DNA from 3 places in the Paenibacillus sp. FSL R5-0623 genome. Region 2 is predicted to be linked to each of the others. Evidence: predicted binding sites of a transcription regulator. Region 2 holds the regulator's gene; each other region holds the start of a gene.
The links. Region 2 encodes LexA, which represses DNA repair genes until DNA is damaged. Its sites were predicted from a motif close to CGAACATATGTTCG; they were not measured.
Positions count from the first base shown of each region.

Region 1: the regulator LexA is predicted to act here: its motif matches at 2,907-2,920, upstream of MKY92_RS16320 (DNA polymerase IV).
Region 3: the regulator LexA is predicted to act here: its motif matches at 8,821-8,834, upstream of dndB (DNA sulfur modification protein DndB).

Region 1 is NZ_CP150233.1:3,738,500-3,748,821, forward strand. Features, by position in the region: gene MKY92_RS16305 (copper amine oxidase N-terminal domain-containing protein) at 1-395, shown strand, start outside; partial or broken gene MKY92_RS16310 (TetR-like C-terminal domain-containing protein) at 401-750, shown strand; gene MKY92_RS16315 (undecaprenyl-diphosphate phosphatase) at 1,010-1,813, shown strand; gene MKY92_RS16320 (DNA polymerase IV) at 2,946-4,184, shown strand; gene MKY92_RS16325 (YolD-like family protein) at 4,181-4,528, shown strand; gene MKY92_RS16330 (hypothetical protein) at 4,530-4,898, shown strand; partial or broken gene MKY92_RS16335 (spore germination protein) at 5,075-5,476, shown strand; gene MKY92_RS16340 (spore germination protein) at 5,568-5,648, shown strand; partial or broken gene MKY92_RS16345 (hypothetical protein) at 5,657-5,776, shown strand; gene MKY92_RS16350 (Ger(x)C family spore germination C-terminal domain-containing protein) at 5,851-6,015, shown strand; gene MKY92_RS16355 (amidohydrolase family protein) at 6,242-7,552, opposite strand; gene MKY92_RS16360 (MarR family transcriptional regulator) at 7,722-8,150, shown strand; gene MKY92_RS16365 (GlsB/YeaQ/YmgE family stress response membrane protein) at 8,338-8,595, opposite strand; gene MKY92_RS16370 (extracellular solute-binding protein) at 8,795-10,322, shown strand, end outside.
Region 2 is NZ_CP150233.1:4,066,693-4,077,014, forward strand. Features, by position in the region: gene MKY92_RS17795 (extracellular solute-binding protein) at 1-821, opposite strand, end outside; gene MKY92_RS17800 (carbohydrate ABC transporter permease) at 869-1,741, opposite strand; gene MKY92_RS17805 (ABC transporter permease subunit) at 1,754-2,716, opposite strand; gene MKY92_RS17810 (HAD family hydrolase) at 3,271-4,062, opposite strand; gene MKY92_RS17815 (hypothetical protein) at 4,091-4,600, opposite strand; gene MKY92_RS17820 (DUF896 domain-containing protein) at 4,726-4,935, opposite strand; gene MKY92_RS17825 (LysM peptidoglycan-binding domain-containing protein) at 5,031-5,408, opposite strand; gene lexA (transcriptional repressor LexA) at 5,705-6,331, shown strand; gene MKY92_RS17835 (aldehyde dehydrogenase) at 6,437-7,738, opposite strand; gene glnA (type I glutamate--ammonia ligase) at 8,341-9,669, opposite strand; gene MKY92_RS17845 (MerR family transcriptional regulator) at 9,799-10,212, opposite strand; gene MKY92_RS17850 (methionine gamma-lyase family protein) at 10,295-10,322, opposite strand, start outside.
Region 3 is NZ_CP150233.1:6,892,870-6,903,191, reverse strand. Features, by position in the region: gene MKY92_RS30185 (hypothetical protein) at 1-241, opposite strand, end outside; gene dndD (DNA sulfur modification protein DndD) at 244-2,268, opposite strand; gene MKY92_RS30175 (aminotransferase class V-fold PLP-dependent enzyme) at 2,629-3,759, opposite strand; gene MKY92_RS30170 (DndE family protein) at 3,781-4,146, opposite strand; gene dndD (DNA sulfur modification protein DndD) at 4,143-6,149, opposite strand; gene dndC (DNA phosphorothioation system sulfurtransferase DndC) at 6,168-7,673, opposite strand; gene dndB (DNA sulfur modification protein DndB) at 7,663-8,766, opposite strand; gene MKY92_RS30150 (hypothetical protein) at 9,141-9,698, shown strand; gene MKY92_RS30145 (right-handed parallel beta-helix repeat-containing protein) at 9,663-10,322, opposite strand, start outside.

The DNA.
Region 1 (10,322 bases), 330 kb from region 2:
ACCTGTACAAAACAATGGGGAAACTCAATGAAAAGGCGGGTAAAAAGAATGGGGTGAAGCTGTATGTGAACGGGGAAGCTTCTGACTCCGAACCTTTTGTCAAAAAGGGCAACACGTTTGTTCCTTTTCGCGCCATAGCTGAGTCTTTGAAAGCCGAAGTGGCATGGAATCCCGAAGAACGCTCCATCATTGTCATGAAGGATGGGGTGAGCATTAAACTTGTGGTTGACAGTAAGACTGCAACAGTTAATGGCAAAAACGTCTCTTTGGATGCGCCAGCAACTATCACAAAAGGCAGTACTTATGTACCCGTACGTTTCATAAGTGAGGCATTGGATGCAACCGTGCAATGGGAAGAAGAAAGTAAAACCGTCGTTGTTTATGAAGAAGAATAATATTGGAATGCATAGCAGCTGAGATTAACCAGTTGCTTCGACATTGTATGTCTGGAGATGACTTGGTTCACCTTCCTTCCAAAACTGCACTATTTAACACTTTTGAATATTTGGAGCAGCATGCTTTATTCTACTCGATTATGCTGAAGAGCAAGGGAAGCATAATATTTCGAAACCAAATGGAAACCATGTTCAGGAAAAGTCTGATTGAGCATCTGGATTCAATCAATCTCGATCAGGACAGGAACAGGGACATTACAGTACAATTTTTAATTTCAGCATCAGTGGGTGTATTGGAATGGTGGATTATCGTTCGATGCCGTATCCGCCATCCGTCATGGTTGAACAATTTTAGAATTTGCTGAACCCAGTTGTCGAAGGACACGAACATCGTTCCACTGGAAGCCGCCAATTTTGCGGCTTCTTTTGTGTTTTCTAATGTTTGAGAAGATAGGAGGTGATGATTGATATGATCTGCATATCATTTAAATGATGTGACAATAATGTCACACTGAAATGAATATTGTTATGCTAATCGATGGGAATATATAGTCATTTACTCTTATACTTGAACTTGTTAAGCGAGTTTATTTTCGTAAAGGGGATATCTTCTAATGACTGATGTAATAAAAGCAATAATACTTGGCATAATAGAAGGCTTAACTGAATTCTTACCCGTATCGTCTACTGGACATCTTATTTTAGCAGGCAATTTACTTAACTTTGAGGGAGACGCGGCAATAACCTTTAAAATTGTTATACAGTTGGGTGCAGTGATGGCAGTTCTAATTCTTTATTGGAAAAGGTATATGGAGATTGGATCAAACTTAATTAAAATGGATTTTTCAAAAAGTAAAGGATTAAACGTAATACATATGATTTTGGCTATGTTACCAGCATTAATCGTATATCTTCTACTAAAGGACACTATAAAAAGTCAATTATTCGGCCCTACATCTGTCTTAATTGGTTTAGTTGCTGGTGGTTTGTTAATGATCATCGCAGCACAGAGTAAGAGAACTACCAGCGTTGATACAATTGATATGATTAGTTACAAACAAGCTTTTGGGATTGGCTTATTCCAATGTCTAGCTTTGTGGCCAGGTTTTTCGAGATCGGGTTCGACGATTTCAGGTGGCCTTTTGCTCGGTACTAGCCAAAAAGCTGCCGCAGATTTTACGTTCATTATTTCTGTACCTGTTATGTTTGGTGCTACCTTGTTGGACTTATATGATAGCCGCGATTTACTTAGTTTAGACGATTTTTATCTAATGTTAATTGGCTTTATGACATCCTTTCTTGTGGCTATGATTGCGGTAGTAACGTTTATTAGACTGATCAAGCGACTTCGATTGGAGTGGTTTGCTCTATACCGTTTTGGATTAGCAGCCCTTTTCTATTTAATCGTCATACTGTAACTGTAAACTATAATTTATAAACTCTCAGTTTCGGAGGTATGTAAGTTTCTCATCTGATCGAGATACGGTAGGGATGTCCTCGCGAACGTTCTCAAACACTGAATTTTGTTCTAATTGATCCGGGTTGAGCGAAAATTACTTCTGGCTGGCGGGGTATGACAAGTAGCGGCTGCAGTCCGTGATAAATGACTCATACGAGGACCAATGTCGTCACGCAAAGCAGACCAATGATGGATTTGGTGAGAACGTTCATTTCTATTAAAACTCCTGTCTTTGTCTTTATAATGCTTATCCACAAAGATGAGAACACAGTTTAATGAGTAAATATTGCCAATGCAAATCGCTAGCGCGTTAGACAATCCTGCACACATGAGACTTATGAAAAGTACATTTGAGGTGGAGAGATAGTACCATCAGGACATTAGATTATTCACCTTAATTTTTGATTTAATCTTTTACGACTACTTATGCTAGGATGTTGAACTAACCGTCTGGTTAGTTGAAGGAGGAGTTTCAAACTTCTCATAGAAAGTTTTTTAACTAGAGGTAACGATAACTAACTCACATTGGCATACGTTTGATACGGGAATAGTTGCAGTGGACAATATACATATTGGAATCCTATGGGCAACAGACCCTTTATAAGTGGATTTAAGACTGATTAATGATGAGCCATATCTAAATTCATGTTCAACTAACGGGCATATCTGAAGTAAGCACTTTGTACACGCTTGGCATGTGAAGTAAATTGTATGCGAGATTTACCATTAACAATAATCTAAACTTGCACTGTTACCTGAATAGGTAAACTGATAAGCTCAGCCACAACCATACAGCCCCATTGTAGTCGCTATTTTAGCGACTTTTTTATATTATCGGTACGGTTATGATATTGCGGATAAATGCTTCGTCAGCCGTGCAAATGTTAGATGTTTGGCACAAAGTTTGGGATATACTCAATCTCCTTACATCACCCCTCAGGGGGTCTTTCTTTTGTCTTAAGTAATCGTTTTTAATACTAGTATGACCTTATCTCGGATGAATATAAATATTTACCTCTTGCATAAAGAACATGCGTTCGGTTTATAATATACAAACATACGTTCTTAAAAGTATAGGAGTGATTTCAGTGTTGACTAAGCAACGAACCATTATGCTCATTGATATGCAGAGCTTTTATGCTTCAGTCGAAAAGGCAAAAATGCCTCAATACAAAAATAGACCACTCGCCGTCGCTGGCGATCCAGCAAGACGTTCTGGCATTATCCTTGCTGCTTGTCCACTAGCCAAAGCGAAGGGTGTATCTACCGCGGAACCACTCTGGCAGTCTCTTCAGAAGTGCCCTGAACTGATCATTGTGAGACCACACATGCAAGAATACATCGAAGTATCCACTCAAATCATGTCCATTATTGAGGAGTTCACCGATCTGGTCGAACCGTACAGTATAGACGAATTATTCGCTGATTTTACAGGGTCTATGCATCTATTCGGTAATGATCCAGTCGATTTAGCCAAGCAAATTCAAGACAAAATCTATAATGAAACAGGCGTTTACGCAAGAGCTGGCATTGGTGAAAACAAAATCATCAGTAAATTATGCTGCGATATGATTGCTAAAAAAGCAGAGGGGGGTATTTTCCACTTAAAGAAAGAGGAGTTACACCTCCATATTGGAGATAAGCCCATCCGCGATATGTGGGGAATAGGCTCAAGAATGGAAAAACATCTGTGGAAGATGGGCATCCGAACCATTAGAGACCTGGCGAATACGCCTCTTTCCAAATTAAGAAGTAAGTGGGGTGTTAATGGAGAAGTCATCTGGCGAGTCGCAAATGGACTCGATAATTCGCCTGTAACCGTCAATACGCACAGTACACAAAAAGATATCGGAAACGGAATGACCCTGCCTAGAGATTTCACAGAGGCTTGGGAGATCGAAGTGGTTATTCTCGATATCTGCACAGAAGTATGCAGAAGAGCCCGACAAAAGGGGTTGATGGGTAGTGTCGTTTCCGTAAGTGTGTCTGCAGCGGATTTTGACCACCCCACTGGTTTTCACAGGCAGGTTAAACTGTCTGATCCTACAAACATAACCGTTGATGTGTGCAAGATAGCCAAACGCATCTTTCATCAACACTGGGATGGGCAACCTGTGCGCCGTGTAGGTGTATCCCTGTCTCAATTATCCAACGCGGATACATATCAACTATCTTTTTTTGATGATCAAGAACAGAAACGGGCCATTGATCAGGTGATGGACGACATTAAGGATCGATTTGGCGACATTGCCATTCTACGAGCGAGCTCCATTACGGCTGCGGGTCAAGCGATCGATCGAGCATCTAAAATCGGGGGGCATTACAAATGAGCAAAAAACTGGAGGCCAATGGATTATGGGAATCGAGCCGCATGATGCTTCCACAACATAAAGAACGAATTATACAGCATCGAACTCAAATTCATGTTCAAACGAAACCACTGATCCATGAAGATGAGTGGGAGATTATTACTCAGAATATAGATATGTCGCTCAATTATACATTGCAAGCCACCTTTGAAATATTTACTGAGTCAGGCAATCGGTATATACACGGGATCGTCACTTCAGTCAGTAGCTTTGGAAAGAAAATCAAAATTGAAATGGAGAATGGATTTGAATGGGTCGATTTTGATCAATTGGTCGCTGTAAAACTTGAAGAAGGAGGCGTGTAAAGTGCGACAGACTTTCGAGGAACTTTCACTCGTGAAGAGGGTGGTGGAGCTCCCTTATCTTTTAGGTGCTCTGGAGGTAGATAAGCATAAAATATACGCTTCAAACTTCAAAATGAAGTCTGTGTATGTTGACTACCTGGACGGTACCCAAAAGAAAATTGCTTTAGAAATGTACAAATCGAAACAAAGGCTAAAGGAACATCATATTAAAATTATAGATGAAGTGAGATCTGAACTGAGTTTAACGGTAGATTATTCGGTGAGGGGTTACATTCATAAAATGACACTATTGTGGAGCAAAGTGAAAGTGGATGTAACCTTAATGCTTACTGAACATATGAACGTTGATATTACTGATTTGCTCAAATGAACATAGAATGGATGCGGCAACAAATACGAGCAGATCTTTCGGCAAACTGGGAAAAGTTTGAACGAATCCTTGGGTAGAATTGATGAAATCTTTACGAATACTCCCGGCTTAATCAAAATTTTCTTGCTCCGCTTCAACTAGAAACCGGAAATCCTTCCGGAGATTTCATTACAACAGTGGGTTATGTAAAACCTCACTCCAAGTGGGAAGAGCTCAAACTTTCCATTATACTCGGCTACAGCGTGTTATTTAGTGAAGGAAGAAGTACTGCATATGCATTGGATACAAAAGGATTCCCGCAACGCGCTATTGAGGATCCTCAGCAGGAGCCCTCACTGAAAGGGGCTCATCAAGGATTTATAGAGACAGGTTCTCACAATATTGCCATGATCCGTCGTTATATTGCGGACAAAGAGTTAAAGGTGAAGCGGTATATTGTTGGACAGCAGGGACAAACGCCAGTATCTTTGCTTTATTTGGAAGATGTGACCCAGCCGGACATCATTAAAGCGCTAGAAGAACGGATTCAGTCTATTGACGTGGATGCCATCATTAACACCGGAGAATTGACTGAATTTATTGAGGACCAACCTCTTGCGTTACTTCCCCAAATGATTACGACAGAGAGACCGGATACAAGCTGCTTCTCAAATACTGCTGGGCCGTTGTGTGGTTGTAGTCGATGGTTCGCCAAGTGTTCTAGTTGCACCGGCTACATTCATGTCTTTTTTTCAGACGGTTGATGATTAAAGTTCCCGATGGCCCGTTTCGTCATTCCTTATTGTGCATTTTTGCCTGGAATTTTTATAGCCATCATTTCGTTTCATTTTGAGATTATACCTTTGAAGCTCCTATTGACGCTTGGTGAGTCACGAGGGCAAGTTCCGTTCCCACCATTTGTAGAGGCGATTATTATGGAAATAACACTTGAGATGCTATTTCATCTTAAAAATTGCCAAAACATAATGTCGATCCTTTCGGGTATGGGTTTTACGCCAGGGCATATCAGTATCCCGTATACAAGGAAGCGCAGGCCGACTGGGGAAAAGAACTATCCCGAGCACATTTTGACGTGGAAGTTGATCTTCGAATCGGCGCCACTGGAGCAGTAGAGTAATCGAGTATCCGGACATTAAAATTCGGGACTAGAACACTAGTTTAATCTTTCATGACTACAAAACAACCGTTCTTGAAACGGTTGTTTTGTTGTTAACACCCAATAGTTACATTCTGGTTCCTATCTAATAAAAAGGTGCCAACTTTTCAAGTAGCATGAAGAGGGACTGCATTTTGCACTCCCTCTTCTTAGTGATTTTACAATTAGGAAATATAAACTACTAGTTTTAGCCTAGTTTTTGCGAACCATTGGACCACACGAATTTGATTGACAAAGTATCTGAAATATTAGTGATCGGATCACCATTTATGAGAATAAGATCAGCACGTGCACCTTCGGTAATCCGGCCACGATCATGTAGACCAAAGCAACGGGCCGGTTTGGAAGTAGCCGACTGAAGAGCTTCGATCGGAGTGAACCCAGCCTTCACCAGCAGCTGCATTTCGTGGTGAACACTGGCCCCATGAGCAAGGCCACCAAGGTTCGGAACGGGAACCGGTGCGACATCCGTCCCTACAAGAATATCAACTCCGGCACGGTGAAGATCCATCACATTTTTAAAGCTGTTCTCCATATTGCCTTGTGGGTACGTATTGAAGCTTGAGTTCAAGATATCGATCCAATCCGGACTTAATTTGGAATGAACTCGTTGATCATTAGCCAATTCTGATGCCGGATTACCAATAATCGATGAATTCAACACCAAGCACGGTGTAACAAAAGCTCCAGAATCAGCTATGCATTTAACCAATTCGGACGTGTACTCGGGTCTGTCGATAAACAAGTGGCCCAAACCGTCGACTCCAAAATCGATGGCTGCTTTTGAGGAAAGAGCCGTCAAGACGTGGGCAATGACCAACTTATCGAACTTGTGGGCTTCAGTAACAGCTGTTTTTAGAATTTCGTCACTTAGAACAGGAAGGCCAGGTGCACCCATAACCGTTCCCTCTTCAATCATGATCTTAATATAGTCAGATCCATTCTCCACTTGGGTATGCACATGTTTGATCGCTTCTTCAACCGTCGTCACTTGAGGTATTTCGTCGTGATCGTGAGCGTAGGCGGCCAACATTGCTTCCCGGTCTTCCTCCGATAACTTCTCTAGTTCCTTTAATACGAATTCAGGTATTTCATCTCCATCAGGCAGTAATTCATCTGGGTGCCCACCAGGAGCGGTAATCGCTGTCCCAGCAGATCGAACGTCTGCGATGTCATCCACATTTTTTAGCTGAATTTCGCGCCCTCTTTTAGTAAAATCGCCGTTCATTTCGAGTTCTGTTGTAACACCAAAGTTTAAGGCATCTCGTAATCCGCCAATTGAGGTATGAACATGTGCATCAATGAGTCCAGGTATTAATGTCGCATTTTCTCCATCGATGATTGTTGCATCGCTTGGGATGTCTCCGCCCACTGAAATAATGGAGACCCCTTTAATGACAATATGTCTGGGAGCAATAATTTGATATCCATCAAAGATTCGTACATTTGTAATCGCCGTAATTTCTTCTAACCCAGCATTTTGATTTAATTTCTCCATCATAAAAAATCCTCCTAATGTGTTTGTGACTGAACACTTCGCAGTATAACTATTAGATATCTAACAGTCAATAGCCTAACAATTGTTTGACAAGCCTACTGATATCACTGTATATTTTAGCTACTTACAATTAGATTCCTAACAATTACAGAGGGGACGATGGACGGTCATGCATTCCCGAGAAGATACGCCTTATATGGATTTGTTTCAAATTATCGGTCTTAAGTTAAAGAAAAGAGCAGATGAGAGTATAAAAGAGCTAGGATTAAGTTCTCAACAAGGAAAAGTAATCGATTATATTTATGAGAATCAAGATAATCATATTATTCAAAAGGATCTTGCAGATCGGTTTCATCTGCGTGGGGCAAGCGTTACAAGCATGCTTCAAGGTCTAGAGCAAAAAGGTTTCATCGAACGTAAAATCCCGGCCAATAATGAACGGCAAAAAAATATTTATGTATTACCAAAAGCGGTTGACTTGATTGAAGACTTCAATAACTCATTTCAAAAAGTGGAAGATGAAATCGTTCAAGCCCTTAATGATGAGGAGAAACACATCTTAAAGAAATTACTGATCAGAATTAATGAACGCATATAAAAGATGGGCAGGCAGAGGTGCCTGAGGGCACGTGACAAGATCATGTTCCCATTCCCGATTAGAAACCAAAGGAAGCCGCCGATCAACAGGATCGGCGGCTTTATTCGACTACCGGGCAATAAAGTTTAGTGTAATCAACTTGTATCACCACAAAATAAAGTTTACTTAGTAAAGTCGTCTCCGCCTGTTAACGTCTTCGGAACGCTCCACCGCGCGCCAGAGCATAGAAAATCAAGAGAGCAATGATCGACCCAACGATCGCGGGTATGATATGAAATCCACCCACCACCGGCCCCCTCGGTCCCAACAGTTCATACCCTAACCACGATCCAACAAAGCCAGCAATGATATTGCCGAGTACGCCTCCCGGCACGTCCCGTCCAATCAGATTTCCACTTAACCAGCCAATTAGCCCACCGACAATAAGTATCCAGATTAAATACACGAATTGGTCTCCCTTCCATTGATTTATTACAAGTTATGTTTCGTTAGGGGGAATGTTGCGGATCATCTGCGAATCGACCACTAAACCATTTCCATTTTAATCCAAGGGTAGTAAAATCGGTTGTACCACCACTCGTATGAATGCTGGTGCAGATGGGGATTGGAGATGGCGAGTATAGAAAGGAGGCGCTTAGGTGTTCATGTTTCGAAGTTCTTTTATTTTAGCCTTGTTGATGATGTGTCTATTGTCAGGCTTGACTGCTTGCTCTGAGTTAGAGCAATCGGAAGATATGGGTACTTCGACAAAGGCTGACTTCACGGAGCAGATACAGAGCCTTAATCTGAATCTGGAAGAACCGTCATGGAAGCTGGATACCACCCCCGTGAATCTAACGTGGTTCGTTGGAGCCGAATGGTACGGGCACACTTGGGGTGAGAGCATGACTTCCAAATATGTCACCAAAAAAACAGGGGTCAATATCGAATTTGACGTATCAACTGGTGAACCAAGCGAGATGTTATCACGGATGTTGACGACCGGTAGTCTGCCGGATTTGATAACCATCGGCTCCTGGGAGAGTGCGGTTAACAAACTTCGGGAGAGTAATCTCATCTATGCCCTGGATGAGCTAGCCAACAAGTATGATCCTTACTTTTACAAGGTAGCAGGTGATGGTGCTCTACAATGGTATCGGCAGGAAGACGGCCATACCTATGTCATCCCCAATGATGCGTACAGTCCCGAACAGATGCGTTCAACCGGCTTGACGGGAGCGAACCAAACCTTTCTCGTACGTAAAGATCTGTATGAGTCGATGGGCAAACCGGACCTTACCACACCGAAAGGTTTTCTACATGCATTGCAATTGCTGAAGAATCAATATTCTGTTTATAAAGGCAAGCTAATCAGTCCGTTCTGGGCACAGGGGAATGCATCCTATGGGATGACTGAATATTTGCAAAATCTGCTTGCGATCCCCCATGAACAGAACGGTAAAGTATACGACCGAATGACAGATCCGGATTATATTGAGTGGCTGAAAACATTTCGTATCGCTTACGAGCAGGGCCTGATTAATGTTGATTTTCTGGTCGACTCCAGTGCACAGGTGCAGGAAAAAACCAACCAAGCCCAATATTTTATGATGATTCGGGAATGGACAGACATATCGGACCTCAATTCGAAATTGGAAGTCCTTACGAATCAGAGTTCATACTATATTGCTGTAGATGGACCCCGGAGCAGCAGGAGAGAATCCGCCAAACTGTTTCCCGGCAGCATGGATGGCTGGATGGTTACGATGATTAGCAGATCCACGGAAAACCCTGAACGGGCCATCCGATTTTTGACCTATCTGGCCAGCGAAGAAGGCCAAAGAGATTTATTTTTGGGCAAAGAAGGTGAAACTTGGACGATGGAGAACGGCATACCGCAGCTGACGGCGGCAATGGTCCAGTTGTATGACACGGATCGGGAGCGGCTGGAAAAAGAATATGGCATTATGGATACCTACTGGATGCTGCGAAACCCTGCTTTCGTTAACCCGTGGAGACCCGAGCATACTCCGTCCATTAAGCAAATGGAGGCGTTCGCTAACCAACACGCCGATCTGGACAGCGGCATCTATAAGGGACTCGATCCTGTAGGGGATTCCGATATAGCGTTAGCCTGGTCACGTATTTCTCAGAATTGGGAAGAGGTGCTGCCAGAACTGATTACAGCGAAGG
Region 2 (10,322 bases):
TCTTTGTATTCTGGTGTTGTAGCCGTGTATACAAATTCATCCTGATCTTCCTTATACGTCAATCCGTTACCAAACCCCCATCCAGCCTTGGTTCCAAAACCGGTAGCAGCGATGTTCAACGTGCTATTGAATTGGAAGCGATCCGAAAACGGAATGGAATCCGGATAAATCTCTTTCAGTTTCTTTGCTGCATCATACAATTCGTCCCAAGTGGTTGGGATGGCGATGTTATTTTCTTCAAAAACATCCGTTCTTACGAGTAGTGTGTAATCTGGCCATACTTCTTCATGCAGACCCGGGAGTACATAGTATTTCCCATCTTCCTGTCGAAGTCCTTCGAGTTCATCTTCCAATCCCCATTTTTCCACTTTATCCTTGAAGTTTGGCATCAAATCAATATAATCGCTGATTGGCAGAATCGCACCGGATGACACAAATGCAGACTCTTCACCAGGATACGTTTTGGGAATAACCAGTGGTGCATCACCGGAGCTAATCAACAGAGATCTCTTCTGGGAGTAATCACTCATCGGTACAATCGTTGGCTCAAGCGTAACACCCGTCAGTTCGGTAATTTTATTAAAAAGTAACCAGTCTTTTTTATATGGATAACTAGGTTGATCACTATAGAGTATGGAGAGATTAAAAGGCTCAGTTGCCTTGAATGTATCCCCTACATTGTACGTCTCCATCGCTGCCTTGGTTTGAACTTCAGTGACGTCACCTCCAGCTCCGGTACCGCTGCTACATGCTGCCAGAACAACAGTCATCATTGTTGCCAACACCATTTTACCAACAAACTTACGTGGCTTTTGATTCATTTAGGTTATCCCCCTGAATTTGGTTTAGGTATTCTAGCTTCTACGTATTACTGTTTAACAGACCCTAACATGATACCGGTTACAAAGTATCTTTGGACAAATGGATAGATGGTGAGTATCGGCAAGATGGTTAATACCATCGTTACAGACTTAATATTGGCAGCAATCTGTGTCAGGTTATCAGCTGAGGTTGCACCGGCAGATGCCCCGCTTGTCGCTCCTGCAATCATATTGCGCAAATAAATGGTGACCGGGAACAGTTCTTTTTTGTCCAAATACAGAAAGGCTGGGAACCAGGAATTCCAATGACCTACTGCGTAGAACAGCACCATGGTTGCCATAACTGCTTTACTAAGCGGCAATATAATGCGTAACAAGATCCCGTAGGTGTTCAAACCGTCAATGGAGGCAGCTTCCTCCAGTTCTTCAGGCATATTTTCAAAAAATGACTTCATGATCAGCATGTTGTATATGCTAATTGCGCCAGGAACAACAAGTGCCCACATGGTGTTGTTGAACCCAAGGGAATTAATCAACACATAGTTTGGAATCAATCCACCACTGAAGAACATGGTAAATACGGCGAACATCGTCAGAAACTTGCGACCCATCAACCTCTTTTTGGACAGGGCATATGCGAAAATAGTCGTCATAAACATGGAGATTAACGTACCTACTACGGTGTAGATAATCGTATTTTTATAATTGGTCCAGAACATGCTGTCACGTGAGATAGTCTTGTATGTCTCCACATTGAATCCTCTTGGGAACAAACTAACCTTACCCGAATTAATATAGGACTCACTACTGAAGGATTGTGCCACGACATTTAAGAATGGATAGAGCGTTATAAATACCACGAACAGCAGAAAGATGACATTGAATACTTTAAATACCTTGTAAGATCTGGATTCCTGCATGGTGCTCCTCCTTTACCATAAGCTTCTTTGTGTCAGTCTGCGTGAAATGGCATTTACGGAGAACACCAGAATCAGACCGATCAGCGATTCGAACAAGCCAATTGCGGTAGCATAACTGAAGTTACTGGATTCCAGTCCAACCCGATACAGGTAAGTGGAGATCACATCAGATGTCTCGTAGATCAGTGGATTGTACAAGAGTAAGATTTTTTCAAATCCAACAGCCAGGAAATTACCCATGTTCAAAATCAATAACGTCACAATCGTTGGCAAGATCCCTGGTAACGTTACATGAATCGTTTGCTTCCACCGATTGGCACCATCGATACGTGCAGCTTCATACAAGGAATCATCAATGGTTGTCAGTGCAGCCAGATACAGAATTGCCCCCCAACCCATACCCTGCCATACCTCAGAAGTGATATAGATTGTTCTGAACCATTCAGCCCGCTGCATAAAAGGAATATTGTCTCCGGTGAAGAAAGCCACCAGTCCATTAATGGAACCATTCACTGCTGTCAGCTGCAGGATCATACCCGCAACGATAACGATGGACAGAAAATGAGGCAGATATGACGCGGTCTGTACAAACTTTTTGAATCGTTTACTCTTCACTTCGTTAAGCATCAAGGCAAAAATGATTGGAACCGGGAATGTAAAGAGCAATGCAAGTCCGCCCAACATCAGCGTATTACCGAATACTCTCCAGAAGGTAGGGTCCTCAATGAACATTTTGAAGTACCTTAACCCAACCCACGTTTCTCCAAATATACTTCCCCCGGGAACAAAACGTCTGAACGCAATCACATTACCAATCATCGGCCCATATTTAAAAATAAGGAGATAAATGATGGGAAGGATTAATAGTGAATACAGCTGCCAGTCTTTGCGGAACAAAGTTGCTGCCGTTCGTAATCTGCTCTCTTTACGTAAAGATGTCATGGTTAACGTTGTTTTAGCGGTTTCCGACTCCATGTGTTTTCACTCCGATCCAGGACTTGATAAGTAAGAGTAATTCATGTACAATTCCCATCGTTTCTCCTCTTGTAGAAGACAACAACTCCTTTAACTTCACCTCCACTACCAAATAGATAATTGCTAAATGTAAGCGATATCAATTTGATGTATTATGTAGGATCACACAATCCAAGGTGCTTCACATCATTAATTAGCACTTACTAAGTGGTGTGATTGCCAAATCGGAAGAAGATACTCTAAAATATTAAGCGCTTACAATCGATCGAAAATAATAAGCAATAACTCCCTGCTTCCATTTAATGAAGTAAGTCAAAAAGAAATTGCTTTAGGACAATCTAAATACTAGTCATACTAGTATGTTAGTTATATTCTAATCCAGCTTCCCCCTAATTTCAATAACTTTTAGAAAAATAAATGAAGATCTCATTTAACAAGGTAATTTACTCAATAAGCTCAAATAAAAAACATTGGTAACTTCAAGAACGACATCATCGTTCATTGAAGCTTCCAATGTTTCAGGGTGCTGAGGAAAGATGTTATAACTGATCTGCTTAGAAATTAGCAATAAGCTGATTTAATTCCGATAAATGTGTTATTTCATGGTCTGGCGCATACGTTTCGTTGTTGGTCTTATGCTCACGGTTAATCCATACGGATTGGATCCCAGATGATAAAGCACCACGAATATCAGTCGTTAACTTGTCTCCAACCATCATGCTCTCTTCGGGTTTAACACCCAGTTTACTCAAAGCATGTTCAAATATCGACGGATCTGGTTTTCCTTTTCCGAAGTTACCCGAGATAATAATCTCATCAAAGAAAGGAGTCAATTCAGGTACACCATCCAACTTTTCTTGTTGCAAAGCAGGACAACCGTTTGTTAACAATAACAGTTTGTACTTTCCTTGTAACTGACGCAAGGTATCCATCGTTTCTTCGTACACATGAGGTCTGGATCTCCGTTCTACTCCAAACTGCGCAGCAAGTTGTTCAGCAAGATCTTCCCGATCTATACCCAACTTCAACAAGCCACGACGCCAAGATTCTTTACGGTAAACTGGAGCAAGCTGTTCCAACTGACGGAACTCAGGCTGATCCCCACCAGTAAAGTTAGCCCAAAGGCCTTCAAACGGATTGATTCCAATCATTTTGGTAAAAGGAAAGGTTTCATATGATTCATACAGTCCACGTGCCTCATTACGAACAGCTTCTTCAAGTTCTTCTGGTTTTACCCCAGTCTCTTGCGCTGCGATTAGACAAGTCTCATGAAAAGCTTCTCGAACACTACGCTCATCCCATAATAAAGTATCATCTAGGTCGAACAAAATCGCTTTTAACGCCATTCCGATCATCTACCCCTTTATGCAATAATTACTTTTCGACGGTTTCCACGGTGATCTGGTGTGCTTTTGCAAACTTCAGCAAACGTTCTGCAATCGCATCTGTATCGTAACGGTTCAATAACTTGGTAAACACCCATCTTTTCCCGCGGCTGTTATGTTCGATAACAACTGTACCTGGTTCAATTCTGAATTTGACAATATCGTCAACCCCAATTGAACGTTCACGATTACCCTTCGTCGTTATAATCCGATTACTGCTAATTTTGATGTATGGACGACGAAGCATGAAGATGACTGCCAAAAATACGTAAAGCAGCATCGTCACCCAGTCCCAGGTTGTCATGGGAGCTTGCACAAGGAACGTGCTCATAAACAGATACAAAAAGGCGAGGCCAATCAAAAATATAGGGAACAAAAGGCTGCGTCCTTTAAAGACTTCTTCACCTGGTGTACCTGTGATTGGTTGACCACTTTTTTTGCGTTGCTGATTTAACTGCTTGGAATTTTTCTTAACCGTTCTCTCGAACGAACGCGACATGAGAATCCCCCTTATGTGTCTTTGTATCGGCTTACATAATTGCAAACCGACATTTCCCCCTATAAATTGCACACTCAAAATAACAGGAAGAAACCTAAATATCATAATGATATCATTAGGTTTCGTTAGTGTTTGAGTTTGCCTTGGTGGCCTTTGTCATTCTCATCATCAACAATCTCAATGGTATCCAGTTGTTGTCTGAAATTACTGCGAATATTGCTCAAATAAATCTCTCTTAGCTCGGCACGTTCAGCAAGTTCTTCCTCCGACAATCCAGTGGACTTTTGCTTACGAGCCAATTCGTTAATGCGTGCTACCAGACTATCTATATCCAAGCTTGTCCCCTCCAAAAATACAAAGTCATATTAACTTTGCCATTATAAAGGCTGCTTGTCAAGCTGACACGCGCTAACACTCATTGATGTGCATTTTATTCTGCAAATTGCGGTAGAGCTAGTACTTGTCCCACTTGGATGGAAGTCGTATGAAGTTGATTCACTTTCTTAATTGCTTCTATATAAATACGTGTGTCCATATTCGTCGGTTTATGTTCCAAAGAAATACTCCATAATGTTTCCCCTTGTGAAACGGCTATCTTTCCTCCAGGGAGAACATCATTCTCATTGCCAGCAAATACAGTTAAAACAGTGCTGCATCCAATAAATATAATCAAAGAGGTAATGGCTACCTTTAACATCCATGAAGAAATCTTGAAACGCGCTAAAACCTTCTTGTAGTTCCCTATGTTAGACTTCACCAGTTCCGAATTCATCGGTTCATAAATGCTTTGATAAGTAGAATATCTCATTAAATACCCGCCTCCAAACGTTTGTTCCTATCTGTTGGAATCAATATAACACGAACACTTGTTTTGTTCAATAGATTTTTAGAACAATTGTTCGCTTCTTTTTTGAAAGAGAAATATCTTAATTGAAGTTCTTTTGCAAAGTATTTGCAGTATTATACTCTGACTTTTGGCCAATTTCTGTTCTATAAGTTAAAAAACACTGATTTAATGCTATTTTATTTAGAACTTATGTTTGTACGAACGGAGGTTCTATGTTATAATTTTCCCAAACGTTACTAAAATGGGGTTGATACGGTATGTCGAAGATATCCAGCAGGCAGCAGGCTATTCTGGAGTTTATACGAAATGAAGTCCGGTTGAAGGGGTATCCTCCTTCCGTACGGGAAATTGGTGAAGCTGTTGGACTTGCTTCCAGCTCAACAGTACATGGACATTTGGATCGTTTGGAGAAAAAAGGTTTGATCCGACGCGACCCTACCAAGCCAAGAGCCATTGAGCTTTTGAGCCAGGAAGAATCTGAGCATTCTCATCAATTTGCTCATAGCGTTGCACGTATTCCTGTCGTTGGTAAGGTTACAGCCGGGGTTCCAATCACTGCAACCGAGAACATTGAAGACTACTTCCCTCTTCCTACACATTATGTAGGCGAACAGAAAGTGTTTATGCTTTCAGTAGTTGGAGATAGTATGGTGGAAGCTGGAATCGTTAATGGAGATTACGTTATTGTCCGTCAACAGCAAACTGCTGATAACGGTGATATCGTCGTTGCAATGACTGAAGACGATGAAGCTACAGTGAAAACGTTCTATAAAGAGAAAGATCATATTCGCCTTCAACCGGAGAATGCGACCTTCGAACCTTTACGTTTGAAACACGTTAGTATTCTGGGTAAAGTCATAGGCCTTTTCCGAGATATTCATTAATATTTAACTTGAGTAACAAAACTAGATGTAATGAAATACGAAAGAGGTTGTCCTGATCAACAGGACAACCTCTTTTTTTCATGTTTATGTTATTTTTGTGGCTAATTATTCACTGCGTTTCAGAACACTCTTGTGATGCGAGAACACATCAAAGCTCTGTTGTCCGTGATATGAGCCCATACCGCTCTCTCCTACACCACCAAACGGGAGATAGTGTGAAGTCATATGAGAAAGTGTGTCATTAATACATCCCCCACCGAAGGATAATTGATTCAGAACCTGATCCTGCAGTCGCTCATCCTGTGTGAAGAGATATAGCGCCAATGGTTTTGGCCGGCGGACAATCTCATCCAGCATAGGATTCAGGTCACTGTACGTAAATACAGGAAGAATCGGACCGAAGATCTCTTCTTGCATGACAGGTGATTCCCAGTTCACATCTCCAAGTACAGTCGGCTCAATGAGCAACTGCTCACGTACAGAACGCCCTCCAATTAGTGTTTTGGCATCTGTGAGGAATTTCGACAACCGATCAAAATTACGCGCGTTGACAATATGCGGGAAATCAGCGTTCTGTAACACATCATCCCCAAATTTTTCTTTGATCTCTGCGCTAATCAGATCAATCAATTCATCATGAACTTGTTCATGCACAAGCAAATAATCCGGAGCAACGCATGTTTGCCCTGCATTCAGGAATTTACCGCGAACAATACGCTGGGTCACCAGCTTCAGATCTACATCACTATGGACAATAGCAGGGCTCTTGCCCCCTAGCTCCAGAGTTACAGGAGTCAAATGCTCCGCAGCTGCCTTCATAACAATGCGACCAACACCTGTGCTACCTGTGAAGAAAATATAATCAAACTTCTCTTTCAACAATGCTGTGCTGACCTCAACTTCTCCTTCCATAACCGCAATATACTCCTGAGGGAAGATCTCCTGAATCAGATCATACGTCAGACGAGATACGGCTGGTGTTAATTCAGAAGGCTTGATAACTGCACAGTTACCGGCTGCAATTGCTCCAATCAGTGGACCAAAGGCCAGTTGGAAAGGATAGTTCCAAGGTGCAATAATAAGAGCCACTCCGTATGGTTCAGGATAAATGGTACTCACCCCATCCGGCATAGCCGAATTGGTTGGGACTTGTTTTGGTGCAGCCCATTCCTGCAGGTGTTCTAATGCAAAATCCAGTTCACCCAAAACAATGCGAATCTCGGAACCGTAAGCTTCCGCCTCAGATTTGTTCAAATCTGCCCGAAGTGCATCTTGAATGCGTTGCTGATACTTTTCAATTCCTTTTCTAAGCTGTTGAAGCGCATTAATCCGATATTCGATATTTTTAGTTTGACCTGTATAAAAAAATGTACGTTGTTTTGTCACTAGTTGTTTTGCCTGATCCATATTAACATCTCCAATTAATTATTTAAAATTAAATTGCTCAAAATTTAATTAAAGTATACCTCTTCTATATGAAACTTTCAACATACATATGAAACATCCATTTGTATGTATTGGACAATGGTTGGAATTTTGAAAGAATGAATGATAGTACTTGCTACTATGTTGTAGCTGTTAGAATTTCTAAGGAAGCTTGATTTAGATCTTTTGCTTCCGACAGCTTGATGCACTGTAGAAAAAATTCTAATTTCAGTTTCTTTTTCATAGGTTACTAGACAAATGATGAAAATGATTTTGCGTTATTACTAACATGAAGTGTTAAAGTTGATAGAGAGTTTAGTTACCATACAAAAAATTCCTCTTTCAATGATGAGAAGAGAGTTTTACGATTATCTATCGGTAAACAAATGTATTTTGTTAGTAATATTTAGCTTGGTTACAGACAAACACAGAATTTTTATGTGGGATGATGAAGAATAATTCAGGGGACATTTGGGGGATTCTGTGGGCATTTTGTGGGCACTTTGGTTTTTCTTTAAATATTATAGGTACTTGCCCACAAAAATAAAAACCCCTCAGCGCTAGAGCGCCAAGGGATTGAGCTATTAGTACAACGTAATATATTGATCGCGTTCCCATTGGTGGACTTGTGTACGGTACATATCCCACTCAATTTCTTTCAGCTCATAGAAGTGAGCCAAGGCGTGGTCGCCGAGAGCATCACAGATGACTTCGCTGCGGATCAATTCATTCAATGCTTCTTTCAGATCAGCTGGCAAGCTAGGAATGCCTTCTTCCACACGCTCTTCTTCTGACATGATGTAGATGTTACGGTCAATTGGAGCTGGTAAGGAAAGCTCACGTTTGATTCCGTCCAGACCTGCTTTCAACAGAACAGACAAAGCCAGGTAAGGGTTAGCAGCCGGATCCGGGTTACGAACCTCAACACGTGTACTCAGACCACGGGAAGCTGGAATACGAATCATTGGGCTACGGTTACTAGCAGACCATGCTACATAACAAGGTGCTTCATAACCTGGTACAAGACGTTTGTATGAGTTCACAGTTGGGTTAGTAATTGCTGCAAACGCACGTGCGTGCTTCAGAGTTCCAGCCATGAAGTGACGAGCAGTTTTGCTCAGACCCAACTCGTCCGACTCATCAACAAATGCGTTCTCATTGCCTTTGAACAAGGATTGGTTACAGTGCATACCGGATCCGTTCATACCAAACAGTGGTTTCGGCATGAATGTCGCATGTAAACCATGCTGACGTGCAATCGTTTTAACAACGAGTTTGAACGTTTGGATCTGGTCAGCCGCTTTCAGAGCATCAGCATATTTGAAGTCGATCTCATGCTGACCTGGAGCTACCTCATGGTGGGAAGCTTCGATCTCAAAGCCCATTTCTTCAAGTGTGATAACGATGTCACGACGACAGTTTTCACCAAGATCCGTAGGCGCAAGGTCGAAATAACCACCTTGGTCATTCAGTTCGTTAGTTGGGTTTCCTTTTTCGTCTGTTTTGAACAAGAAGAACTCGGGTTCAGGACCAACGTTGAAGGAAGTGAATCCCATATCTTGGGCTTCCTTCAGGTTACGTTTCAAGATACCACGTGGATCTCCTGGGAACGGATTACCATCCGGAAGATATACGTCGCAAATCAGACGTGCAACACGGTTCTCTGCAACCCATGGGAAAATAAGCCAAGAATCTAGATCTGGATAGAGGTACATGTCGGACTCTTCAATACGTACATAACCTTCAATGGAAGATCCATCAAACATCATTTTGTTATCCAGAGCCTTAGTCAACTGACTCACAGGAATCTCAACGTTTTTGATAGCTCCAAGCAAATCAGTAAATTGCAATCGAATGAATCGTACGTTTTCTTCTTTCGAAATGCGGAGAATGTCTTCTTTTGTATAACTCACTATAACCTCTCCCTTTCTTATCTGCGTATTTGGCCTGCCTGTTATATTTGTACATTAGAAAGTTCCACGGGTCAAGGAGTCTCACACCAAAAGTGCATGTTTTCCCCTTACTCGCCAAGTTATGCGAATTTAGTTTTTATTAAAGAATCGGGAAAGCTCTCCCTGAATGAGAGATACTTGTCCTGGTCTCTTACCTGAAACAAGCTGCTGCTTCAGCAAGCGGTGCAACTGCGTATCGGACAGCTCTCTGCGTTTAACTTCAGTATCCGGCGTGATAACTGTAGCTTCTTCGGATTCTTTCGAAACAGGATTCATCACTTGTTTGATCCCTGCGATGTTAACTCCTTTTTCAATCAAAGCCTTGATCTCTAGCAATCTCTCTACGTCATTAAAAGAGAATAACCGTTGATTACCTGACGTTCTCGCAGGAACGATCAAGCTGTGTTGCTCATAGTAACGAATCTGACGTGCAGACAGATCCGTAAGTTTCATTACAATACCAATTGGGAATAAGGCCATATTTCTGCGGATTTCATCACCCATGTTCATCAACCTTCCAGTCATCTATTCTTCACCCTATTGTACATTTAGTTATTACCAAGTGTCAATGACGTGTTAGATAAACTCACAATAATTTACGATCTTTCATAGTC
Region 3 (10,322 bases), 2.8 Mb from region 2:
TTCTAGCTTGGTTAATGATAATGTGTGAGTACATGTTATATTCATCCACATTGAAGAAGTCAGGGATTTCCCATCTGTTTCCGTCACTTTGTCTGATGATATCAATATTTCGCTGTGAGGAGAGGCCTTTAGCTAATGCGAGTTTCATTATAAATGGCCGGTCAGTGGAAAGGGCATCGGCAAAGTAATCGAGCAGTATTTTTCCTTCATAACTAAGATGCTTTCTTTTAAAACCTGCCATACTTAGACGTCCCCCTTAGCCTGAAAATATCCTGGTATGATTAGTGTATATTTTCTATTCTGATCATAATCTAACGTGAATTGTTTATAGGTACTGTCCTTAATCTGTTTAATATAATCCTCAGTAATTTCTGTATCCGTTGATAAGATAATGACTTGTTCACTTAACTCTTTATAGTAATGATTAATAAGATATGAGCGATGATAACTATCCAGTCTTCCCAGCGGCGTATCGATAATCATAGGTAGCGCATAACGGGATGACTTTGTAAGAGCCCAGATCAGAGCAGATGAAATAATCTGCATTTCTCCAGCAGAACGATCATGGACACTAATTTCTTGGTTTCGGTCATTGTATAACCGGATCGTAAAAGAACTCATATCGAATTCAATCTTCCCGAATTCATCTTGTTTACGAAATAATTGGTTAAGCATGAGTTTGAATTGTTCACGTATAAAGTTGGCTTTTAATTCAGTTAATTTTTCGATATAGTCATCGAGAAACTGGATAATCAAAGCGATGGCTTCAAATTGTTCTTGATACTGGTTGTTGTTATCTTCTTTCTTCTCAGTTTGCGTTAGTTTTTTGCTAAGACGAGCTCTTTCTTCGCTTAATGTATTGATTTTCCGGGTAGCTGATTTTAATCTCAGTTCTACTTCACCAAGCATTTTGGTTAAATTATCAATTCTTTCGTTTTCTTCCTCTATATCTACCGATTCAGGGGCTTTTCTAATCTCCGATTCATATTGTTGAATCAAAGTTCTTTCTTTCTCCATTTGATTGTAAATGCTCGTTAAATGTTGAGAAGTCTTTATGGGTAAGTTCATTAAATTTCGGTGCTGTTCTTTATTTAAGTCATGGAGCAGCTCGATTTCCTCAAGCTCTGAATTAATTTTATTTAGTTTGGACCAAATTTTTTCCCCTGATAGCATAAGATTCTCTTTTTGGGTCGATGTAAGAGGAGGATCTAGTTCAACTTCAAATAAGTTTGATATGAAATTTTGATATGGAACTAGTGAAGCTTCTTTAACTAACTTTTGCTGCATATAGCTTTCTTCTTTCTTTAACTCTTTCTGCAACAGCAGGTATTGATCTCTTAACAGTATGTCAAAAGCAGAATCCATAAACTCTTTAGTGAAGTTAGTTTCAAAACTTTGGAGTTTGGTTTCACTAGCTGTCAGCTTTTTGATATAAACTTCTCTTGATGATGCATTGAGTTTAATTTTATTCTCGCGTTCTTTCTTTAAAGCCTGGATTTGATCCAGCAGCTTCGTCTTTCGATTCTCTTCTTTGTCTTTTCTGGCTTTAGATTCATCTAATGATTTATTCGTTTCTGCGAGCTCATACTTAACTTTATCCTGATTGGTTTCAGGAGACTTACTCGCATTAGCTTTAAAAATCTTGGTGCTCAGAAAAGAAAGAGCATCCGTCAAATCTGTTCTTAGTGCTTTATAAGCTTCCAGACCACTTAATTTTTGTATAGCTTCCTTCATCTCATAACTATTTTGTCTTAAAATGATATCTTTAATTTCTTCTCCATCAAATATAAAAAAGGGCGCAACGTGATACGGAATCGTTCGATCAATAAAGCGATTGTAGGTTTCCATATTATTGATGATCTGTGTACGGCCGATTCGCGCTCCTGGTTTACGGATTGTAATTTCTCTTGTCTCATAGACCTGGATCTTACTATGATCAAATATCCACTTTGTTTTTAATTCCCATTCTTCTTTGTTATTAACTTCGACAGTCAGGACTATGTAGCACTCTCTTCCGCCTTCGTTAAAAAAGGTGTTATTAATTACATTTGAAAAAATACGTTTATACTCCTCAGGAGACATTCCGCGTTTGCCGAATAAACTATAGTGTATGGCTTTTAAAATCGAAGTCTTGCCTGAACCGTTAAGACCTCCAATTAATATAATGTTCTTGTTATCTTGACGTGAGTTGTCAGGGATATCTAGATCTAATTCTTGATGTCCATAAAATGTTTTGTAGTTATTGAGAACTAGTTTCTTAATAATCATGAAGATTATACCTTTCCCTTCGTATGATAACCGACCAAATCAATATAATCGGTGCGTTTTTCAGCTAATGATATGTTTTCGTGCATGTTCTTTTCTGCGGTTCTGACTAGGAGATTAATTAAGTCCGGAGTAAGATTATATAGATCACAGAGATCGTTTAATAGTTTTTTTTCTTGTTGTTTTAGTGTTTCCATGAAATCACCTTTCGATTTATATAGTAATTAGTAACTAGTTAAAGTAGATAATTTTACCTAATTAACTATAGCATATATGTTGAAGCATTAGGATAAGAAGGGGGGATGATTTTATAAAGAGTAAAAAAGACCAGGCAGATTGAAATCTGACTGGTCTTAATGCTTTCTACTTAATATTTCTGAAAATATCTAAATCTGATTTGCTGATATTTGGATTTAAAGTGATTCGAATGGTTTGTCTGACTTCCTCAAGAGTTAGTCCTGCTGAAGTAAGGACATGGCTTGGTTTGCTTGAACTGCAAGCTGAGCCCGAAGAAAGTGCTACAAATGGAGATAACTTTTTGAGTAGAAGTTCATTGTTTACTCCTATAAATTGCAAACTAATAAGGCCGGGAATTTTATTCTCGGTGTCAATGTTAAACGTTATTTTATTACCCAAATTTTCCGAAAGTAGTGCAATCAGGTATTCTTCTAATTCTTTCAGTTTGGTGATATTCTCGTTTAAATGTTTATGGGCAATTTCAGCTGCTTTTCCTAATCCTACAATATTATGAACGGCAAGCGTTCCACTTCGGTAATCATTTTCTTGACCGCCCCCGTGTAATAGGGGAGTTAACTTGGTATAAATCTCTTTGGATTGTTTCCGAATTACAGCTACTCCGATTCCTTTAGGACCGCCTATTTTATGGCCAGACATGGATAAGAAACGAATCCCTGGTAGTTCTTTTAGGTAGAATGGAACTTTACCAATGATTTGTGTAGCATCTGTATGGAAGAATAGATTATTCTTCTCAAATCGTTGAGCAAGATCTGGTATAGGATTTAAGGATCCAATTTCATTATTACCCCAAATAATGGATGTAAGAAGTGGTTGGTGCTTCAGTTCTTCGGTAAGTTCGTTCACATTAACCCTTGCAAAAGAATCGACTTCAAGATACTTCACATTCGTTCCACGTTCCTCCAGATATCGGAAAGATTCTAATACAGAAGGGTGCTCCGCTTGAGATGTGATCATGTAATTTGAGTTTTCAGATAATCTTCCGTAATAGTCTTGTACCCCTTTGATGATCATGTTGTTACTCTCCGTTGCACCGCTGGTAAATACAATTTCATCATCATCACACCCAAGTAATAGAGCTACTTGTTCTCGCGCAATTTTTACCGCCTTTTTAGCATTCTCAGCTAATAAATAAAATTTGCTTGAAGGGTTTCCGTACTCTTCCTTCAGATAAGGAAGCATGGTCTCAAGAACCTCTGGATGTAATTTAGTTGTAGCGCTGTTATCTAAATAGATCATATATTATCCCGGCCCTTTGTGTTAGATTAGCAAGGCACGAATGAATTTTTCAGCATTTCCTGCGCCTTTGTACTCTGCGGCTAAGTCACGTATACCTCTTTCAAGATGGGCATTGAAGTATCCGGGGAAGTAATCTTCATCGGTCAGCTCTTTATTCGCAGCCTGTGTAATCATTGCCCGAAAAATATAATCGAATTCCCCAGTAACTGTATTTCGGTTAAGAACTAAGCCTTCACTGAAGTCTTTGCTGAGAGGGAGGACATCCCCTTTTTTTATAGATAGAGCTACAGCATAACGAATCAGAATATTAGGTGTTATCCCTGTGGAAGCTTGGAGCTGTAACAGGGTTTCTTTTGTATATTTAGACGTTTTGAGAGTGAAATTCATTTTGGGCTTATCTCCTTACTCATATTAAAATATCTGCCCCGAACGATTTCAGCTGTTTCCTGGAATGAGTTGTATTCTAATGTATAGCATATTGAAGTTATATCTTTAATCGTTTCGAAATGTTCAGTTCCAATTTCTGAGTCTGTAGTGAACATTAATACCTGATCCCCGCATTTCGGAATGAAATGTTCAATCAGAGACTTTTTATGGTCTTGATCGAGTCGTCCGAACAATGTGTCAAAAACAAATGGCAGTTTCCACTCAGATACTTTAAACATAGCCCAGATTACTGTCAACATTAACATTTCCTTTTCTCCAGCTGATAAACGTTCCTTAGTAATCTCATGTCTTTGTTTATTGTAAAGTGTAATCTGAAAACTTGATGAATCGATATGAATACGGTCAATATAATCCTTTTTTCGGAATAAGATATTAATCATTTTCGTTGCTTCTTTAGCGACATCGTTCAGTTTCTTTTGCCACTGCCGTTCCCTGAAACGCTGACTTACAGTCAATAACTTCTCAGTCATTGCATAAGAGCTTTCAGATTTATAATACTCGCGTATTCTATCATTAAGTTTAATTAATGCGATTTCTTTATGCTTGATTTGTTCATGTATTTCATTGATTTCATCTTCTTGTTTTTCGGATATCATTTTGATTTGTTCTAATCTTCTATTACTTTCCTCAATTCGCTCAAGAAGTTCTTTGAATTCACTTGAATTATCATTAAGATCAATCGCTTTACGTAATTCCTGAGACTTTTCTAATAAAACAGCATTTTCATCAAACAATTCAACATAATGCTGTGACTTGATTGATTGAACGTTTTTATGCATGGAGTAGACTTCATTCTGTTGTTCAAATGAAGATCTATGGAACACTTCGGTAATTGAAGGTTTAATAAGGTCTAATAGACCACTGTGCAAACTTTCAACTTGTTGATCTGAAAGATTCAAATTCGACGATGGTGTAAGGCTGCTTAGTAATTGTGATAGGTGATCCTTTTTCAAGGTTGTATTTATATACTCAAAAGAGTCATAATCCTTCTCTTTGGCAATCTGATCTGTAACTTTTGCTAACGTTTCACGAGCAATATAGAATGGAAGATAAGATATAGTAAATGCTTTAATCTGATCAGAATTTTGTTTTCTGCGTTGCTCAATTTCATTGACTTGTTGGATTAACTGCTGTCTGTTCTCCTGAATAAGTCCACCATGAATTTCAAAATCCTTCTTATCTTGTCTTATTAAATCTGTGAGTTTAGCAGCTTCATCTTGATGATTAAGCAGATCACTTTGGAGATTTTTCAATTGATTTTGTAGATCATGAATTTCTATTTCAAGTAAATTTTTGATTTCCAATTCCCTAGAAGCGTCAGAGTTTTTCTTTGCATGCTGTTGTCTGTAGTTTTGAAGATCTTTTTCTAGGTTAACAAATAGGTCTAGGTTAAAGAGGATCTTTCCTGCATCCTGTAAATAATCAGGGATTTTCTCTTCAGACACAATTCTGGATATGTCCTCACCATCAAATAGACAAAGTTCAAATAACCTTGGCGGCATTTCTTCTCTGAGTTTATTTTGAAAATCAGAAATCTCCTGGGCATTAAGATGAGCATTGTTTTTTTTAACAGAAAAATATTCTCTAATCTTATTCTCTTTAATACTCCAGCTGCGGATTAAAGAGTAGGTAATAGGTTCAAACTCTTCTGTTGATAGATATTCAAGAACAATTTGGTACTTATCCTGATTATTTTCATGAAGAGCTTTTCGATTAAGCAGGGATCGGATTTTCTTGAAATAAGCTTCATTCTCAGTAATATAACCGTAGGCCATAGAACCAAATAAAGCGATTCGAATGGATTCCAGAATGGTAGTTTTCCCAGCTCCGTTTTTCCCACCAATTAATATTACATTATGGTTAGTGGTTGTTTTAAAGTTAAAGTTGTTAAGATCCCCGTGATAAGCACCAATATTACGAAGGACCAGTTTGTTGATCTGCATGAATTATCTAATCCACCTTTATAAATGTAAGAAATCTTGGTTTAAAGTCTTGTCAAAAGCCTGAATCAGCCCTCTTCGAACTTTCACACCGGAGTAATCCTTCTCTACTGCAATTAGCTTTTTAAGCAGATTCAAGTTTACCCCTTCTTCCTGGCAGAGTGTCTCTAAATCAGTAATCTGATCTTCTTTAAATACAGGGCGGTCATCTTTATGCCAATCATAGATTTCTCCGGTTTCCTCTTCAACAATTTGAGGGAGGCGATCTTCCCATTGAAGATCGTTATGCCAGTATTTACGGATTTCCTTAAGTTCCTCAAAAGTAATGAGCTCGATATTTGGATCATAAAGTTCCCGAACTTTTTTCTGAGTTCGAAGTAGTTCTCTGAGAATCTCTTCTCGAGCATTTAAGGTGAAAGGGCCCACCCCGAAACGCTTGAACTTTCCATCTTCATCTTCAACAAATACATCAAGTTGTTCAATTGTTGCCAGATTTATATTGTTATCTTCTATAAATTGTTTGATCTCGGATTTTTTGATGCTTTTATATTTATTCGCTCTAATGTCCTCTTCATTAACTCCTCCGAGGTTCGTTGTCAGATAAACTTCACCATTCATTCTATGTTTTTGACGTTTAGAACGATCTTCACGAATATTCACTAGGTAATTTCTGAACTCATAGAGTGGAGTTAGCCATTCTACACCGCTATTAATAAATCCACTCAGTGCTTTATCTTCGTTTACAACTGTGCAAGTCCAACATCCAAATCGACTGTTTCCGCATGAACCCGCACTTTCCTTAATTTCTTTATCTACAACCAGTGGGCATTCACTACTGGAATCTTGGTACAATTGCAGCAGTTCATTATTATCATCGCCCCAAGGTGAAGGATATTGGAGCAGGAATTCCCAGATGTCGTCTACATGAAATGATCTGATCGGTGCAAATACAAAGGCATTCCGCAGGGTGGAGTGCCGCATTAAATTTTTCCCTTCTATAGTATGTGACTGCATGACAGCGGCTCGAGTAGAGCTTTCGGAATCTCGGACCCCAAGAAGCATTACAACTTCACCAAATTGATCTACTTTTTCAAGAATGAACCTGTTGGCAGGTTCAATTTTTAGCCGGTCAGTGCACCATCTGAATTTTTGACGTGGAGTTGGATACCCTTTCCCAATAATAGAAGCCCAGAATGTTTGCTCGGCTTTTGGTCTTACTTTTTGGGTTTCAATAGGAAGTCCCATTTCAAGGGCTCTAGTCTGAATTCTTCCTAAGGTGCGGGTAATTTTATCAATAATAAGTGGTGTTTCAACCTGAGTATCCGAAGAAATCACATATATTTTTTTATTTAATTGGTTAGGTGGAAGTTCGCTTAATGCCTGAAATACTATTTGAACCAGAGCAGTGGAATCTTTACCTCCGCTAAAGCCAATTACCCAGGGACGATCATCAGATAGATATACTTCTTTCACCAATTCTCTGGATTCATTAAATTTACTGCCAGTGTTAAAAATATTAAGTTCCAAGAGGAAAGACCTCCTTAAATTTATCTTCTATTTTTTGTTCTTGTTCTGTAAGAGGGAGTCCAATTTTATTCTTAATGAGATTGGCTGTTAGTTGAACAGTCTGATTGTTCTTATTAATACGACCAGTATGGCTGTAGGCACGACCTTGCCAATCTTCTTTATTATCCCTGCGCCAGTCAATATGTTTTAATTTCTCAATATATTTCTGCCACTCATCTGGATGATAGAAATAAAGATAGTGACCTATAATACCTATAGCTTCTAAGAAAACACCATGAGCAACTATAGAATTTGCCCGTAAATCTCTAGGTGATGTTTTCTTCATCAGCACCTGCTGCCATTCATTAATAGTAGCAATTAAAAGAATCCAGAACTCATTTAAGAATTCCTTTTCTTGCTCAGAGATCATCTCGCCTTTCCGCTTGCCTAGAAGTCTGCAATTCGTATTGAATATATGGTTTAATGCAAATAATTTAGGAGAATTTTTTGAAAGGTTCACCTTTTCCCGATCGGTGTATCGATCCAGCAAGGGGATCTCTGAAATTACTCCTTTTGTTATGAGAGACATTTGATCGCGGTGATCATAAAGTATACCGATAGAAGAAGTTGTGTTCACCGCATGTCGATTAAGATCGGAGAACATTTGCTGAGAACGCACAAGCCCTAAATCATGAAAAAAGACTACAGAAATGGTCTCATCTCCGAGTTCTGGAGCAATCTTCAAAGCTTCTTCAATTGACGCTCTCCTGTGTTGACCGTCATTAATTAGAAACTTTGAATCAAGTGAGATCGAGAGATATCCTATATCTTTAAGTTCGCTTGAATGCTCCTGAAAGACTAATTCCCCATCTACAGATGCCGTTAACGAAGAAAATATGTAGTCCTTTGGATTCTCAAGAATATAGTTGGTTATATCCGGAATTCTTGATTTATTCATAAGACGCTGAGCCCGGTGTTCAACGGGAATCTCTTCTTCATCAAACAGAAATATCCTAGGAATCAGCCTGAGCGGGCACATCACTGTATAGAATTCTCTCCCTGCTTGAATTCCACGGAGAGCGGGAAAACTATAACTAAAGTTCATATAGAGCATTCTCCTTTATTACGTACGTAATATTAATGAATGTAGTTTGATTTTACTTCAATACGAACGGATGTTCAATATTTATATTAGAAAATTGACGAAAAAGGGAGATAATAATTAAAATTTCTAAAATATAAAGGTGATAACACTTCCCAAGACATAGTGCATTATCTTAAATCACATCTCTGGCCCGTCCTTGTTCAAGCCATGTATAGTAAGTAACGCTTACACCTGCTTCACTGTGTTATCAGCTTTCGCTTTATGGATGATACAGTGAACCGTACCATAAGTAAGCACAAACTCAAGGAAAGCGTCAAAGAAAAATACAATATCCTTGATGCTCTTTTGCTGGATGATTGCCAGTATTCACGGTCTCTAGCCAATTGAGAAAAGATATGGAACGAGTGTGGGATATAAGACAACCTTACTGGTATCCATTATTCGATTGCAGTAGAGAAGACCTTATATCTTTTGATTCCGAATATATAGAGAGTGGAGAAAAGCTAAATGATATTATTACTTTGCTTACGCACCATGAAGTTGAGCAGGTGATTGAATTTCTAGAAACAGGTGAGACTTTTAATATACAGGTTTCCAATCTGTATCCTTATTATGGTTACAACGGCGACCTTCCAGGTCGTGAGGGGTTTTGGACTTCACACAAAATGGACTGGATTATTTATGCTTCACACGAAGGAACAATAGCTTTTGGTGGAGAGTGGCTAGTTAAAGGATTAAAATTATTATGGTCTGATTGGGGGAAACCATACTGCTTGGGATACAAAGAACTAATATTCTATATTAGAGAAGTCCTATGCAAAGCAAAGAAACCACTCCATGTCCGGAATGGCTTTGTTTATATTTTGATCCAATCACCTAAAATGACTGGACCCTCAATAAAAAATTTAAATTTCAAAATCAATCGTACCCTTGTCGGTTAACTCAAACGGACCAGGTGTGACATCTGCATCGGGTCTCTTTGTTCCGAAAAAGTCGGAGTTAAAATGATATGGACTGCTGTCCGGCTCCTCAAACTTCATGTTGGCGTGATAAGTCTTTCCAAGCAGGTCCGTGGTAACCAACAGGGCAGAGACTCCCCGAAGCAATTCGGGATCATGGATCTGAATGTGCACCTTACCTTGCGCAGGATCAATTTCAACGTTTATACCCTTCTGTGAATAGATCTTCGCATCCGATTCGTGACGACTTGGAACCGCATCGTTAAGAAATACATTGCCACCCATAGCTACCGGAAGTACGGCATTGCCTATAAAGAAATCCTTCGCGGCATCGCCAAGCTCCATAAGCTCCTCTTTGGTGTATTCCCACCATTTCTTATCTTTCACATCCGGATGTTGATCGTAGCCGCCAAGTCCCACAGCATGCAGATAACATATGGAATTGTCCGGAACACCATCCATGACCGTCTTCCCGTCCTCTCCAACTTCATCCCTTGATTTAAGGGGAAGATGCTCAAAAAAGGTGATGGGCACAGGCTCCTTATTAGGATCATTGTCACCTATAAAGATATTGTTGTAGTACCTGTCATCGCCTCCAGTGATATT